Selenomonas sputigena: one gene and its partner. The protein of the gene in region 1 interacts with the protein of each later gene in a pairwise test. Links are inferred from orthologs where the notes say so. Each region holds a gene or a part of one and is shown in the gene's direction. Other genes may lie near its edges.

Region 1 (6,683 bases):
ACACGGCGGCCGTCAGAACGACGAAGGCGAGCGCGGCCGCCAAGGAGTCGAGGCCGTGCGCGGCGAGCGCCGCCGCAAAGACGCTTTCGGAGATGCTCGCCTCTTCCCACGGCAGAATGGAGATCAGCAGGGAGATCGGGACGATGTAGAGCGCGATGATGCGCCACGTAACGTTGCGCACGGCGATGGGGATGCTCTTCTCTGGCTCTTTGCACTCGCTCGCCGCAAGGCCGATGATCTCCGTACCTTGGAAATTCACGAGGATGATGACCATCGTCAGGACGATCGCCCACCAGCCGTTCGGTGTGAAGCCGCCGCTCGAAAGGAGGATGCGCGTGCCAATGAATCCCTCTCCGCCGAAAAGGCCGAGACAGATGAGCGCCGCCACGACACTGAAGGCAACCAAGGCCAGGATCTTCACAAGGGACAGCCAGAACTCGCTCTCGCCGAACTTGTCGACGCGAAAGAGGTTCAGCACGGTCACGACGAGGCCGAAGAACACAGCCCACCACAGTTGGCTGACTTCGGGCACGAAATTGTTCATGATGATGCCCGCGGCGATCATCTCGGACGGCACATACGCCATCCAGTTGAGCCAGTATGCCCAGCCCACGCCGCACGCCCACGTCGAAGAGATGTTCTCTCGCGCATAGGCAACGAAAGAACCCGAAACAGGCTTGGCAACCGCCAGCTCCGCCAAGGAGAGCATGACGCAGAGCACGATGACCCCACCCAAAAGATACGCCAGGATCGCCGCCGGCCCTGCCTTTTCCAGCACATACCCCGTGCCGAGAAAATAGCCGCTGCCAATGACCCCGCCGAGCGAAATCATCTGCACATGCCTGTTCTTCAACCCTCTGTTCATCTGCGTCCCATTCATGGCCTTGATAACACAACCTTCCGTATGATGAAGTTAAAACCCCCTAGAGAAACCCTCTGCACGAATACAGCTTAAGGACAATACTACACCAAACGCAGGGAAATGCCAAGCGAATATTTCTGAGAATCGCAAGAATTTTTACCACTCCGAGCCCTCTCGTCTTTCACTGGGAGATGTGTTACTATATATAGTATATAGTAGACGCATACGCATCCACAACGAACGTTGCGGAATTAAATCATAAGGAAGATCAGAAAGCACATGGAAAATTTCACGACGATCGAAACGGGCGGCACAGCCGAATATGAGATTCAGCGATCTCGCTTCATCGCCGAAGCCGCTCACGCGGCAACGGAAGAGGAAGCGCGTGCCTTCCTGCTTTCCTGCAAGAAGAAGTATTACGACGCACGCCACAATCCGAGCGCCTGGGTGCTCGGCGCAGGCGGCGAAAGGCAGAAGTCGAACGACGACGGTGAGCCGGGCGGCACCTCGGGCAATCCCATCTTGGAAGCGATCAAGAAGCGCGGCCTCGTCGATACCGTCGTCGTCGTCACGCGCTACTTCGGCGGCATCAAACTCGGCGCGGGCGGCCTCATCCGCGCCTACGGCCACGCCGCACACCTCGCGCTCGAAGCCTCTTCCCTCGTGCGCAGCCTGCAGCTTACGCGTCTCGCCGTGACGGTCGACTACACGCTTCTCGCGCTCGTCGAAAACTTCGTGCGGCAGGAGGATCTTCGCACGGAGGATGCGATTTACGAGGAAAAGGTCACCTTGCTGCTGCTGTTGGAAGAGCGACAGCTCGCTCCCGTTCAGGCGGCTCTGACAGACCTCACTGCGGGCAGAGCCATCTTTGAGGAACGCGGCACGGTCTGGGGCAAGGCGACGGTCTAAAAAACGCAAAACCTGCCGGAGAGCAGGGCAAAGCCACTATATTCGACTTGCATGAAAACAGTAAAGTATGCTATACTGTGACTGGCAAATGTACCTAGTATCATAACCGATACGCGAAAATCCCCCAAGATTGCAGCTTGGGGGATTTTCTATTCCCTTATTGCAGGTGGGCTTACTCCCTAGGCTCGTCGCCGTCGTTCTCCCTCTCATCGAGCCATTTGCTAATGTGATTGGCAATTACACCAGCCAAGATGGAGAGAATAAATGTACCTAACATCACCGATACCCTCCTTCCCGTGCCAGTCTGGAGGCGGCAACGCATAAAGTATAGCATAGTTCAGAGCAACATTCCACAAACTTTGCCTACCACAGGATTCAGACAGAATAAGAGCCGCCCGTGCGGACAACGCGGGCAGCTCTTATTCTGGAAACTCCCTTCTTCACACTTTCGGCTCGCGCAAAATCGGCTCGACCACCTGCGGAAACCTCGCGCGCAGGTAGTTGCTGATCGTCTCGCCGATGAAGCACTTCGCCGCGCTGTCGGGGTGCAGGCCGTCGGTCGTGTAAATATCCTCAAGCTTCCCCTCGCCATCGGAGAGGACCGTCGTGACGTCAACGCAGTAGGGCTGCGACAAGATCCAGCGGTTGAGCGCCGCCTGCTCGTCGCTCCAGTTAGCGGGCGGATTCTGCGCATACTGCAGCTTCGCAATCTTCGCGGGATTGAGCGAAGTGACCGTAGAGAAGACGGGCGTGATGCCGTGCGCCGTGCACTTGTCGCGGATGCGTGCGAGCACGGCGATGATATCCGTCGCCCTGCCGCCCACGCGATAGTTGTTCACGCCGCCCATGATGACCAGGATCTTCGGGCGGAACGGCAGTACGTCGCGCTCGAAACGCGCTTCCATCGCCTCGACGGTATCGCCCGAGTAGCCGAGGTTCTTGATGGGGAACGCCGCGTACGTTTCCCAATCGTAGAGCACGCGGTCAGGGCCGTAGACGATGGCGCCGCCGCCGTGCGTGATGCTGTCGCCGAGCGCGGCGACGGCGACGGGAGACTTGACCTCGAATGGCACGTTCTCCGACCAGCCGCTGATGGGTTGGCGTGCAGCGTCAAGGGCACGCACCTTCCAGTAGTAATTGCCGGGCGTCGCGAAACCGTAGGTATCGTAACAAGTGAGGTCGGTCGCGTAAAGCATGTGCAGGAGCGCGGGCTCCGACCTGCCTCGCTTCCAAACGGAGACTTCGTACTCAGCGGCTCCCTGCACAGGAATCCACGAATACGTCGGATAGAGCGGCACATAGTCCATCTTCTGGAACTCGCTCGTCGGATGCGGCGCCGCCGGATCCTTCTCGGCCAGCTCGACGGCGGCAGGCGGCGTGAAAGCCGAGCGTGCATTGCCATCGTAATCGAGCGCACGCACGCGCCAATAGTGGTTCGCATCGAGCCAGCCGCGTCCCGCGAGCGCGATTTCCACGCCGTTGTTGAACACATGCGTGTCGTGGTAGACGACCTTCGCCTTGTCGCCCGCGCCTTCTTCGATGACGAACTCGTAGCGCACGGCATCGGCGACGGGCTGCCACAAAAAGCGCAGCTTCTTCGGCAGCTTGCGCACCGTCTCCTTCCCCTCGGGATTCACGGACATCGGCGGCTTTGCGCCTGCCGCCGCCCTCTCGTCCATCTGTTCATTTTTTGCATTCGCATCCTCCTCCATGGGAGCGCCCGCCTCCTTCTGCGCCGCATCGCGCTCCAGCACGATCGTACGGTCCTTCGTCGCGGCATACGCCGTCATGTGCGCTTCGCCCAAGGTCGCCGCAGCTTCCGCGCGCTCCGCTCCCTGCGGCGAAAGTGCCGCCGCCGCAAGGCACAAAGCCAAGGCGGCGGCACTTTTTTTCCAATAGCAATGATAGTTTTTCTGCAAGTTCAACCCTTCTCCTCTGGATCGAGCGGCATCGGCCGAAGCTCGCGCGACTCGTCGTATTGCATATTCGTGATGATGCGGCCAAGACGTGTACCTGACAGGAGGTTCCACGTCCATTTCAAGAGTACCGTTGTGTTCGTATGTGCGCCCGCAAGACGCAGGAGGTGGACGAACATCCAGACGACCCAGGCGATGAAGCCCTTCATCTTCGTGCCGTTCATATTGACGACGGCCTCCGTCCTGCCGATCGTCGCCATCGCACCCTGATCCTTGTAATGGAACGTTTCCAAATTCTCATCGCCCGCGATCAGGCGCTTGATATTGCGCGCAGCAACGACGCCGCCCTGCGTCGCGACGGGTGCGACCGTCGCCAACGGACGCTCCGTGCCGTGGCAGAAGGAGGCGCAGTCCCCGATGGCGAAGATGTCACGCTCGCCCTCGACCTGCAGTTTCTCGTTGACGATGACGCGTCCTGCGCGGTCGCACGCGAAGCCGAGCTTACTGATGATCGGCACCGCCTTGACGCCCGCCGCCCAAATGACCGTATTCGTCGGAATGACCCGGCCATCCTTCAAGATCAGGCTGTTCTTGTCGCAGCCTGCGACCTGCGTATTGAGCATGACGTCGATACCTTTCTTCTCCAAGACGCGCACCGTTTCCTGCTGCAGATCGGGCGGCATCATGGGCAGAAGCCCGCCCGTCGCTTCGACGAGCTTGACGCTGATCTCATCGGGCGAAAGATTGTGATACTCGTCCTTCATGATGAGGTTGATGACCTCGGCCAGAGATCCTGCGAGTTCGACGCCCGTCGGGCCGCCGCCGACGACGACGAAGCTCAGCATACGGCGTCGCTCCTCCTCATTATGCTCGATCTTGTTGGCGCGCTCGAACATATGGATGACATGATTGCGGATGTGCAGCGCCTCCTGCAAGGTCTTCATCGGGAAGGAATGCTCCTCGACGCTCTCCATGCCGAAGAAATTCGTCGTCGCGCCCGCCGCGAGAACCAGATAATCGTAGGGAATCTCGCCGTGATTCGTGATAACGACCTTGCGCTCCCTGTCAAGACCGCGAAGCTTCGCCATGAAGAGATCGACGTTTTTGTTATGGCGGAAAAAGGAGCGGATCGGATAGGCGATCTCATCGGTCGAAAGAAGTGATGTCGCGAGCTGATAGAGCAACGGCTGAAAAAGATGGAAGTTGCGGCGGTCGACGATCGTGATGTCAAGGCTCTTATCCTTTGCCAGTTCGCGTACGACCTTGACTCCGCCGAAGCCTGCACCGACGACAACAATGCGTGTTTTCTTACTCATGTTCTTTCTCCCTTCCTGGGTGCGGGAAACTCCCCGACTTGGCAGCGGCGCGAAAGTGCATCGGCTTCTTCAGCAGCCGTCATTCGTTTCGCGCCAGAAAAACTTATCAACGTATAAATTTTATATATAGAAAAAGCGGCGCGGAGGCTCATGCCGTCCGCGCCGCTTTCGTTCCCTTATGACTGTTCGTCTTATCTCTCATATTCTGCATCCTTGACGTGCCCCTTCCCCATGCGGCAGTCCGCTCGAACTGCGCGATCACCATTTCGGCAGGACTTCGAGCCAATAGCCGTCGGGATCGCTGATGAAGTAGATGCCCATCGCCGCATTCTCGTAGCAAATGCAGCCCATCTCCTCGTGCAGTTTGTGCGCCGCCGCAAAGTCGTCGACGCCGAAGGCGAGGTGGAACTCGTTGTCGCCGAGATTATACGGCGTCTCGCGATCCTTGAGCCACGTCAACTCAAGCTCGTGCGGCGTCGAGCCGCCATCGCCGAGGTAGACGAGCGTGAAATCGGGCATTTCCACGCGGCTCACTTCCTTGAGACCGAGCGCCTTCTCATAGAAGGCGAGCGAACGCGCGAGGTCACGCACGTTGATGTTGTTATGCAAAAACTTGAATTTCATAAACTTCCCTCACTTCTTCATATCGAAGAATGCAAAATTCTTGCAGTAGTCCATGACGAGAAACCTCTCCTTGTCCTTTCCCTCACCGTTCAAGTCGGCGCAGAAGCGCATGCCCCTGCCGAGCATTTGACTGAACTTGCTCAGCGAATGCACCTTGCGGAAGAAGACGAGATTCACGACGGAAGGAATGTCAAAGCCCGTGTCCAAGACGTCGACGGAAACAGCGATCGTCAGCTGCTCATCGGACAGCGAAAAAGCCTGCACCGCCGCGGCAAGATCAGGCGTACGGACATCGAGCGCACGGATGAAGTCTGCGCCGTAATCGGGATGAAGCCGCTGGAAAATGAAAGCGATCGCCTTCGCCTGCAGACTGTTCTTCGCAAAGATGATCGTCTTGCCGAGCTTGCCGTCCGGCGTTTTGAGACCATGCTGCAAAAGGTTTTCGAGCATCGCCTGGATCGTTTCCTCGCTGAAGAGCCAGTTGTTCACGGCCGGCACGTCGAAATCCTTGCTCGCGATCGCGCCCGTATCGGAATACTCCATCTCCGCGATCGTTCGCTGCTCCTCTGTGAGATCGGCATAGCGAAGGTGCGGCTCCATGATGCCCTCGGGCGCTTCATCGCGCAGAACAAAATCGACGAGCCAACCGTCGCGGCACGCTTCTGCCAGACGATAGGCGAAAGTAGGCTTTCCGGGCGCAAGGTCGTAGAAACGATAGACATCTTCCTCTCCAGGAGCCTCAGGCGGCAACGACGAGAAGCCCAAAAGGATTGCATCGAAGTAATTCAAGAGAACGATATGGTCTTCGTAGATACTCGGGTGCGATTCGTCGATGATGACGAGATCGAAGTGCGCCGGATCGTAGAGGCGCGCTCCCGTTTCTGTCCGACTCTCGTTCACGGCGTCCATCATGATGGTCGCCGTCGCGAAAACGATGTCCGCCTGCGCCTCTTCACGTACATCGCCGAGGAGGTCGATGAGCTTCGCGTCGGGCAGCAGCATGCGAAACTGCTCGTAAGCCTGATGCACAAGTTCCTCGCGGTCAGCAAGGTAGAG
Region 2 (6,810 bases), 330 kb from region 1 along the record:
GAAGCCGCCGATCTTCTTCGCGTGCAGCGCAAGGGGAAGCAGGCCTGTTCTCTGCCCGAGCTGATGTCGCTGAGCGTCGATGAGGCGCTGGAACTTTGCGGCGATTTGAAGGCGGTGCAGCGGCGGCTTCAGATCCTGCACGATCTCGGTCTAGGCTATTTGACGCTCGGCGAAGCGACGCCGGGGCTGTCGGGTGGCGAGGCACAGCGATTGAAGCTCGCGAGCGATATGGGAAGAGGGCAGGAGGGCTCCGTATTCGTCTTCGATGAGCCGACGATCGGTCTGCATCCGCTCGATGTAGAGACACTGCTCGGCGTATTTCAGACACTCTTGGCGAGCGGCGCGACCGTCATCGTCATCGAGCATGACCTCGATGTCATCCGGAACGCCGACTACATCCTCGACATGGGGCCGGGCGGCGGGGATGCAGGGGGCGAGATTGTCGCCTGCGGCACGCACGAGGACATCCACAGGGAGCCGCAGAGTGTCACGGGGCGGTATCTTTGAATGTATCGGGTGATTCTCATGAAAACGGCAGGACGGGCCTGTGCGCACTTCATTGTGCGCACAGACCCGCCTTGCATGATTACCGTGTGAAAAGCTCGTCCCAGAATGTATAGGCGAGCATGAGGAAGATGAGAAAGAGCAGGAAGACGTCGCTCATGGAGTTCACCCCGTTTGTCGCTGCTTTGCAAATTTTTCGTACCTTTTCCGTTCTCTTTATGATACAATGAGAGGAAATGAAGCGCAAGGGGGGATTTCGTGGAGCGGAAAGGTTTTGCGCTTGAGCGCATGGAGCCTTGGGGCAGGGAGACGGCGGCGGCGGCCATGCGCGAGATCGGCTGCACGGAAGCGGGCGTCGCGATCATGCGTGACAAGGCTGTCTTCTGCGTGATCCGCGTGCATGACATGCCGACGAAGGCGGCGAACGTCGTCAAGCAGACGTTCCTGTCGAAGGGGGCGGACGCCGCCGTATCGCGCCATGCCGTCGACCTCAGCGAGGAGCGCACGGATGTACTGCTCTTCGCGACGCTCGCGCAGTACCGTGCGGCCGCCGCCGTGCTTCTGCGTCAGCCGTGGGGGCTTGACGTCTTGGCGCGCGATATCCTGGCGCTTTTGGAGATGTAAAACGTGGGAGAAGGAGAGGATTTTCATGGCAAAGATCAGAATGATGAACATGATGTTTTATGGCTTTCAGGGCGTTTATGAATATGAGAAGGAGCAGGGCGCGAAGCTTAACGTCGATGTCGAGATGGTGACGCGCGACGACAAGGCCTGCGATACGGATCGGATCGAAGACGGTGCGATTGATGCAGCGGCGGTCTATCCTCTGATCGAGGACACTGTGGAGGAGACGAAGGTCAACCTCTTGATGACTCTTGCGGCGAAGACGGGTGACTGCATCTTGAAGAAGTTCCCGCAGGTCGTTGAGGTTACGACACGCGTGCGCAAGCATGCCGTGCTCATCCATGGCCCGTTGGATTACGTCGAGGTCGAGGTCACGCGCAGGGCGTAAGGACGCCTTCGCGGGATTTTCGTGACGCATGAAGGCGCAAAGAGGTGGAGAGGAGTGACTTCATGGAGCGATTCTTCCTCGCGGCTCTTTGCCGTGCTCCGAGCGTGGGGAGCCGTGTGGCGGCCTCCCTCGTGCGCGTTTTTGGGTCGGCGCAGGACGCGTGGCACGCGCGCGCCGAGGCGCTTCGTGCAGCGCATCTTTCGCCCGAGCGTGCGGCGGCGCTGCATGATTTTTGCCGCAGGAACGAAGCTCTGCCCGAGGAGATTGCGGCTGCGTGCGAAAAGGGCGGCATCTCGCTCTTCGTTCCGTCAGATGAGGCATATCCCGCTCTGTTGAAGGAAATCTACAATCCGCCGCAGACGCTCTTTTGCCGCGGCTCGCTCGATTGCCTGAAGCATCCCGTCGTCGCCATGGTCGGCGCACGGCACGCGAGCGCCTATGGCAAGGGGGCGGCGGAGGACATCGCGCTCGGTCTTGCCGAGCGCGGTTTTGTCGTCGTGAGCGGCGCGGCGCGCGGCATCGACACGGCCTCGCACAAGGGCGCTTTGCAGGCGGGCGAGACGGTCGCCGTGCTCGGCTGCGGTGTCGATGTCGCCTATCCGCGCGAGAATGCGCGGCTTCTGGCGGAGATTGCCGAGAAGGGTGCGGTCATTTCCGAGTATGCGCCGGGCACGGCGCCGCTCGCGGCGTTCTTCCCCGCGCGGAACCGCATCATCAGCGGCGTTGCGCATGGCACAATCGTCGTCGAGGCGGCGGAGCGGAGCGGCTCTTTGATCACGGCGGAGTTCGCCCTGAGCGAGGGGCGCGACGTCTTTGCCGTGCCCGGCAGCATCTACTCGGCGACGAGCCGTGGCTGCCATCGCCTGATTCAGCAGGGGGCGCGGCTTGTCGTCTCGGCGGCGGACGTTGTCGCTGAGTACGAGGACGGCGCGCCGCGAACGAACGCATCGCCTTCGCAGGAATTGACGGAGGAGGAAGCGACGGTCTACGCGCTCCTTTCGCGTGAGGCGGCGCTTTCTCTCGACGAGCTGATCTGCCGCCTGCAGGGCAAGGCCGCGAACGTCGCATTCCTCTTGCTGGGGCTGCGCGTCAAGGGACTTGTCGAGGAGACGCCCATGCGCACATACATACGCAGCGCCAAGGGGAAGAGTGTTTGAGTATCTAAGTAGTTGAGGAGGGGCGATCTTGCCGACAGCGCAGAAAAAGACGCCGCAAGAGAAGAATAGGGAAGTCGCAGGGCAAGCGGAGAAAAAAGAAGGGAAGAGAGCCGCTGGAAAGGGTGCGGCGAAGACAGCCGCCGTGGAAAAGCCGGCAGCGAAGGAGGCTGCCGTAAAGAAGGCTTCGGCGAAGAAGACGGCGACCAAGAAATCCGCTGCGAAGAAGTCCGCCGCGACGGCATCTGCCGCTGAGAAGAGGCCTGCCGCAAAAAAGTCAGCGCTGAAGAAGACTGCTGCGAAGAAGACCGTTGCGAAGAAGACCGCGGCGAAAAAGACTGCAGCGAAGAAGGAAGCTCCGCAGACCTTGGTCGTTGTCGAGTCGCCGGCGAAGGCGAAGACGATCGAGAAGTATCTCGGCAAGAAATACATGGTGCGGGCGTCCATGGGGCATCTGCGCGATCTTCCGAAGAGCCAGTTCGGCATCGACGTTGAGAACGACTTTGCGCCGAAGTACATCAATATCCGCGGCAAGGGCGATCTCATCAAGGCGCTGAAGAAGGATGCGAAGCGCGCCGCCAAGATCTATCTGGCAAGCGATCCTGACCGCGAAGGCGAGGCGATCGCTTGGCATCTCGCGCACATTCTGGGCATCGACCCGAACGAGAATTGCCGCATCGTCTTCAACGAGATTACGAAGCCCGCCATACAGGCGGCGGTCAAGGAGCCGTACCCGATCAACCTCGACCGCGTGGACGCGCAGCAGGCGCGTCGCATGCTCGACCGCATCGTCGGCTACAAGCTCAGCCCGCTCCTCTGGCGCAAGATCAAGAAGGGGCTTTCCGCCGGCCGCGTACAGTCGGTGACGGTCAAACTTATATGCGACCGCGAGAAGGAGATTCAGGCGTTCGTGCCCGAGGAATACTGGACGGTCGGCATGAAGCTCAAGAAGGGGCGCGGCGCACAGTTTGCCGCTGAACTCGCGACCGTCGACGGCAAGAAGCTCGCGCTGCACTCGAAAGAAGAAACGTCAGCTCTCGTCAAGGATATGGCGAAGCAGAGTTTTTCGGTCAAGGAGGTCAAAAAGCGCGAACGCAGGCGCAATCCTGTCGCGCCCTTTACGACGAGCAGCATGCAGCAGGACGCATCGAGGAAGCTCGGATTCACGTCGCGCCGCACGATGATGATCGCCCAGCAGCTCTATGAGGGCGTCGAACTTGGCCGGCGCGGCCCCGTCGGCCTCATCACCTACATGCGCACGGATTCGACGCGTCTTTCCGACCTCGCGCTCGATGAGGTGCGCGGCTACGTCGGCACGTCGTTCGGCGCGGATTACCTGCCTGAAAAGCCCAATATCTATGCGGCGGGCAAGAAGGCGCAGGACGCGCACGAGGCGATTCGGCCGACGAGTGTCGAGAACACGCCCGAGCTTATGGAAAAATATTTGTCGCGTGAGCAGCTTCGTCTCTACACCCTGATCTGGCAGCGCTTCGTCGCGAGCCAGATGACGCCCGCCGTCTTCGATACGGTGAGCGTCAGCGTGGCGGCAGGCGAGCGCTACATCGCGCGCGCTTCCGGCTCGACGCTGAAGTTCCCGGGCTTCCTCGCCGTCTATGCCGACAACAAGAAGGAAAAGGACGTGCTCCTGCCCGAACTTGCGGCAGGGGAAGCGCTTTCCCTCTTGGATCTCCTGCCCGAGCAGCACTTCACGGAACCGCCGCCGCGATACAATGAGGCGTCGCTCGTCAAGACACTTGAAGAAGAGGACATCGGCCGTCCGAGCACCTATGCGCCGATCATTGAGACGATTTTGGCGCGCGGCTACGTCGTGCGCCAGGACAAGCATTTCCAGCCGACCGACCTCGGCTTCCTCGTCAACGACATGCTCGAAGAACATTTCAAGGACATCGTCGACGTGCAGTTCACGGCGGGACTGGAAAACGAGCTTGACGAAATCGCCGAGGGAAAGGTGGACAAGAACGACCTTCTGCGCGGCTTTTACGAGCCGTTTGAAAAGACGCTCGAAGAGGCGGACGAGGCGATTGGCGAGGTAGAGATCCCCGAGGAGGTTTCCGACGTCATCTGCGAGAAGTGCGGCAGGAACATGATCGTCAAGCAGGGACGCTACGGCAAGTTCCTCGCCTGCCCGGGCTTTCCCGACTGCCGCAACACGAAGCCGCTTTTGAAAGATACGGGCGTGCCGTGCCCCAAGTGCGGCGGCAGGATCGTCGAGCGCCGCTCAAGGCGCGGGCAGGCGTTCTACGGCTGCGAAAATTATCCCGCGTGCGACTATGTGACATGGGACCAGCCATTGACGGAAAAGTGCCCGGAATGCGGCGCTTTCATGCTGCGCCATCGCTACAAGAACGGAAGAATCCTGCCCTACTGCAGCAACGAGGAATGCAAGACGCGCATCGATCACCCGATCAACAAGGAGATTGAGAGGAGCCGCGCACGCTTGGAAGCGAAGAAGGCGAAGGAAGCTGCAGCGGCGGAAAAGGCGGCGGAAGCGGAGGCAACAACGTGAAGAAGGTCATTGTCGTGGGCGCGGGACTTGCGGGCAGCGAAGCTGCATGGCAGGCGGCCGAGAGCGGCGCTCAGGTCACGCTCTATGAGATGCGCCCTGCCGACTCAAGTCCCGCGCACAAGACGGCGGGCTTCGCCGAGCTCGTTTGCAGCAATTCTCTGCGCGGCGCGGGTCTTGAGAACGCCGTCGGCGTCCTCAAGGAGGAGATGCGCCGTCTCGGCTCTCTCGTCATGGCAGCAGCGGACGCGACTCGCGTGCCGGCGGGCGGTGCGCTCGCCGTCGATCGTGAGGGATTCTCGCGCTTTATTACTGAGAAGCTCACGGCGCACCCGCGCGTCGAGGTCGTGCGGATGCGCGTCGAGACGATTCCGCGAGAAGAGGATGCCGTGACCATCGTGGCGTCCGGCCCTCTGACGGACGGTGCGCTCGCCGCCTGCCTGCGCGAGATGATGGGCGATGCGTCCTTTTACTTTTACGATGCGGCGGCTCCCATCGTGACGCTCGAATCCATCGACATGACGAAGGCCTATCGCGCTTCGCGCTACGGCAAGGGCGAGCCTGCCTACATCAACTGCCCGATGACAGAAGAGGAGTACCGCGCCTTCTGGCAGGCGCTGACGACGGCGGAAACGGCGGAGCTGCACAGCTTTGAAAAGCCCGTGTTCTTCGAGGGCTGCATGCCCGTCGAGGTCATGGCTTCGCGCGGGGAAAGCACGCTGCTCTTCGGCCCTTTGAAGCCCGTCGGCCTCGAAGACCCGAAGACGGGTGTGCGCCCGCATGCCGTCGTGCAGCTTCGCCAGGATAATGCCGCGGGCACGCTTTACAACATCGTGGGCTTTCAGACGCATTTGAAATGGGGCGAGCAGCGGCGCGTCTTCTGCATGACCCCGGGACTGGAAAATGCCGAGTTCATGCGCTACGGCGTCATGCACCGCAACACATACATCGATTCGCCGCGCCTTCTCGCGCCGACGTATCAGCTCAAGAAGGAGGCGGAACTTCTCTTCGCCGGACAGATGACGGGCGTTGAGGGCTACGTCGAGTCAGCGGCCTCGGGTCTTGTCGCAGGAATCAATGCCGCGCGGCTCGCAAAGGGGAAATTGCCGCTCGTGTTTCCGCGCGAGACGTGCCACGGCGCACTCGCTGCCTACATCACGGAGGCAGATTCGCGTCACTTCCAGCCGATGAACGTCAACTTCGGGCTGTTGCCTCCCTTGGAGGGACGCATCCGCGACAAGAAGCGCAAGAAGGAAATGCTCGCCGAGCGTGCGCTTTGCGCGCTTGAAGATTTTCGCGGCGAGATGGAGTAGGAGGACAAGCTATGGAACAGACATTTCACGCGACGACCATCGTCGCCGTGCGTCAGAAGGGAAAGACGGCGATCGCGGGCGACGGTCAGGTTACGTTCGGACAGAGCGCCATCATGAAATCGACGGCGCGCAAGGTGCGCCGCCTTTACCACGGCAAGGTCGTCGCGGGCTTCGCCGGCTCGGTCGCCGACGCCTTCACGCTCTTCGAGAAGTTTGAGGCGAAACTGGAGGAATTCAACGGCAACCTGATGCGCGCTTCGGTCGAGCTTGCCAAGGAGTGGCGCACGGATCGCGTGCTCCGAA

Evidence for each region.
Region 2: the proteins of OL236_RS09365 (region 1) and topA interact in binary tests that used the Escherichia coli proteins (3 or more experiments, as listed by UniProt). The link is inferred for Selenomonas sputigena from one-to-one orthologs.

What each region holds. Positions count from the first base shown.
Region 1 is NZ_CP110383.1:1,918,591-1,925,273, forward strand. The notes cover bases 1-2,956. They hold OL236_RS09365 (YigZ family protein), read left to right. Parts: upstream 1-1,141; coding sequence 1,142-1,771; downstream 1,772-2,956. Other genes in these bases: OL236_RS09360 (amino acid permease), read right to left, coding at 1-865; OL236_RS09370 (nitrate reductase), read right to left, coding at 1,944-2,048; OL236_RS09375 (GDSL-type esterase/lipase family protein), read right to left, coding at 2,212-2,956. Outside these bases: more of OL236_RS09375, read right to left, coding at 2,957-3,690; OL236_RS09380 (NAD(P)/FAD-dependent oxidoreductase), read right to left, coding at 3,693-5,003; OL236_RS09385 (VOC family protein), read right to left, coding at 5,262-5,627; OL236_RS09390 (DEAD/DEAH box helicase family protein), read right to left, coding at 5,637-6,683.
Region 2 is NZ_CP110383.1:1,591,542-1,598,351, reverse strand. The notes cover bases 2,367-5,449. They hold topA (type I DNA topoisomerase), read left to right. Parts: upstream 2,367-2,701; coding sequence 2,702-5,197; downstream 5,198-5,449. Other genes in these bases: trmFO (methylenetetrahydrofolate--tRNA-(uracil(54)-C(5))-methyltransferase (FADH(2)-oxidizing) TrmFO), read left to right, coding at 5,194-5,449; dprA (DNA-processing protein DprA), read left to right, coding at 2,367-2,673. Also shown: OL236_RS07835 (excinuclease ABC subunit UvrA), read left to right, coding at 1-507; OL236_RS07830 (dihydropteroate synthase), read left to right, coding at 763-1,128; folB (dihydroneopterin aldolase), read left to right, coding at 1,154-1,516; more of dprA, read left to right, coding at 1,579-2,366; more of trmFO, read left to right, coding at 5,450-6,507; ATP-dependent protease subunit HslV, read left to right, coding at 6,519-6,810. UniProt on the Escherichia coli protein: Releases the supercoiling and torsional tension of DNA, which is introduced during the DNA replication and transcription, by transiently cleaving and rejoining one strand of the DNA duplex.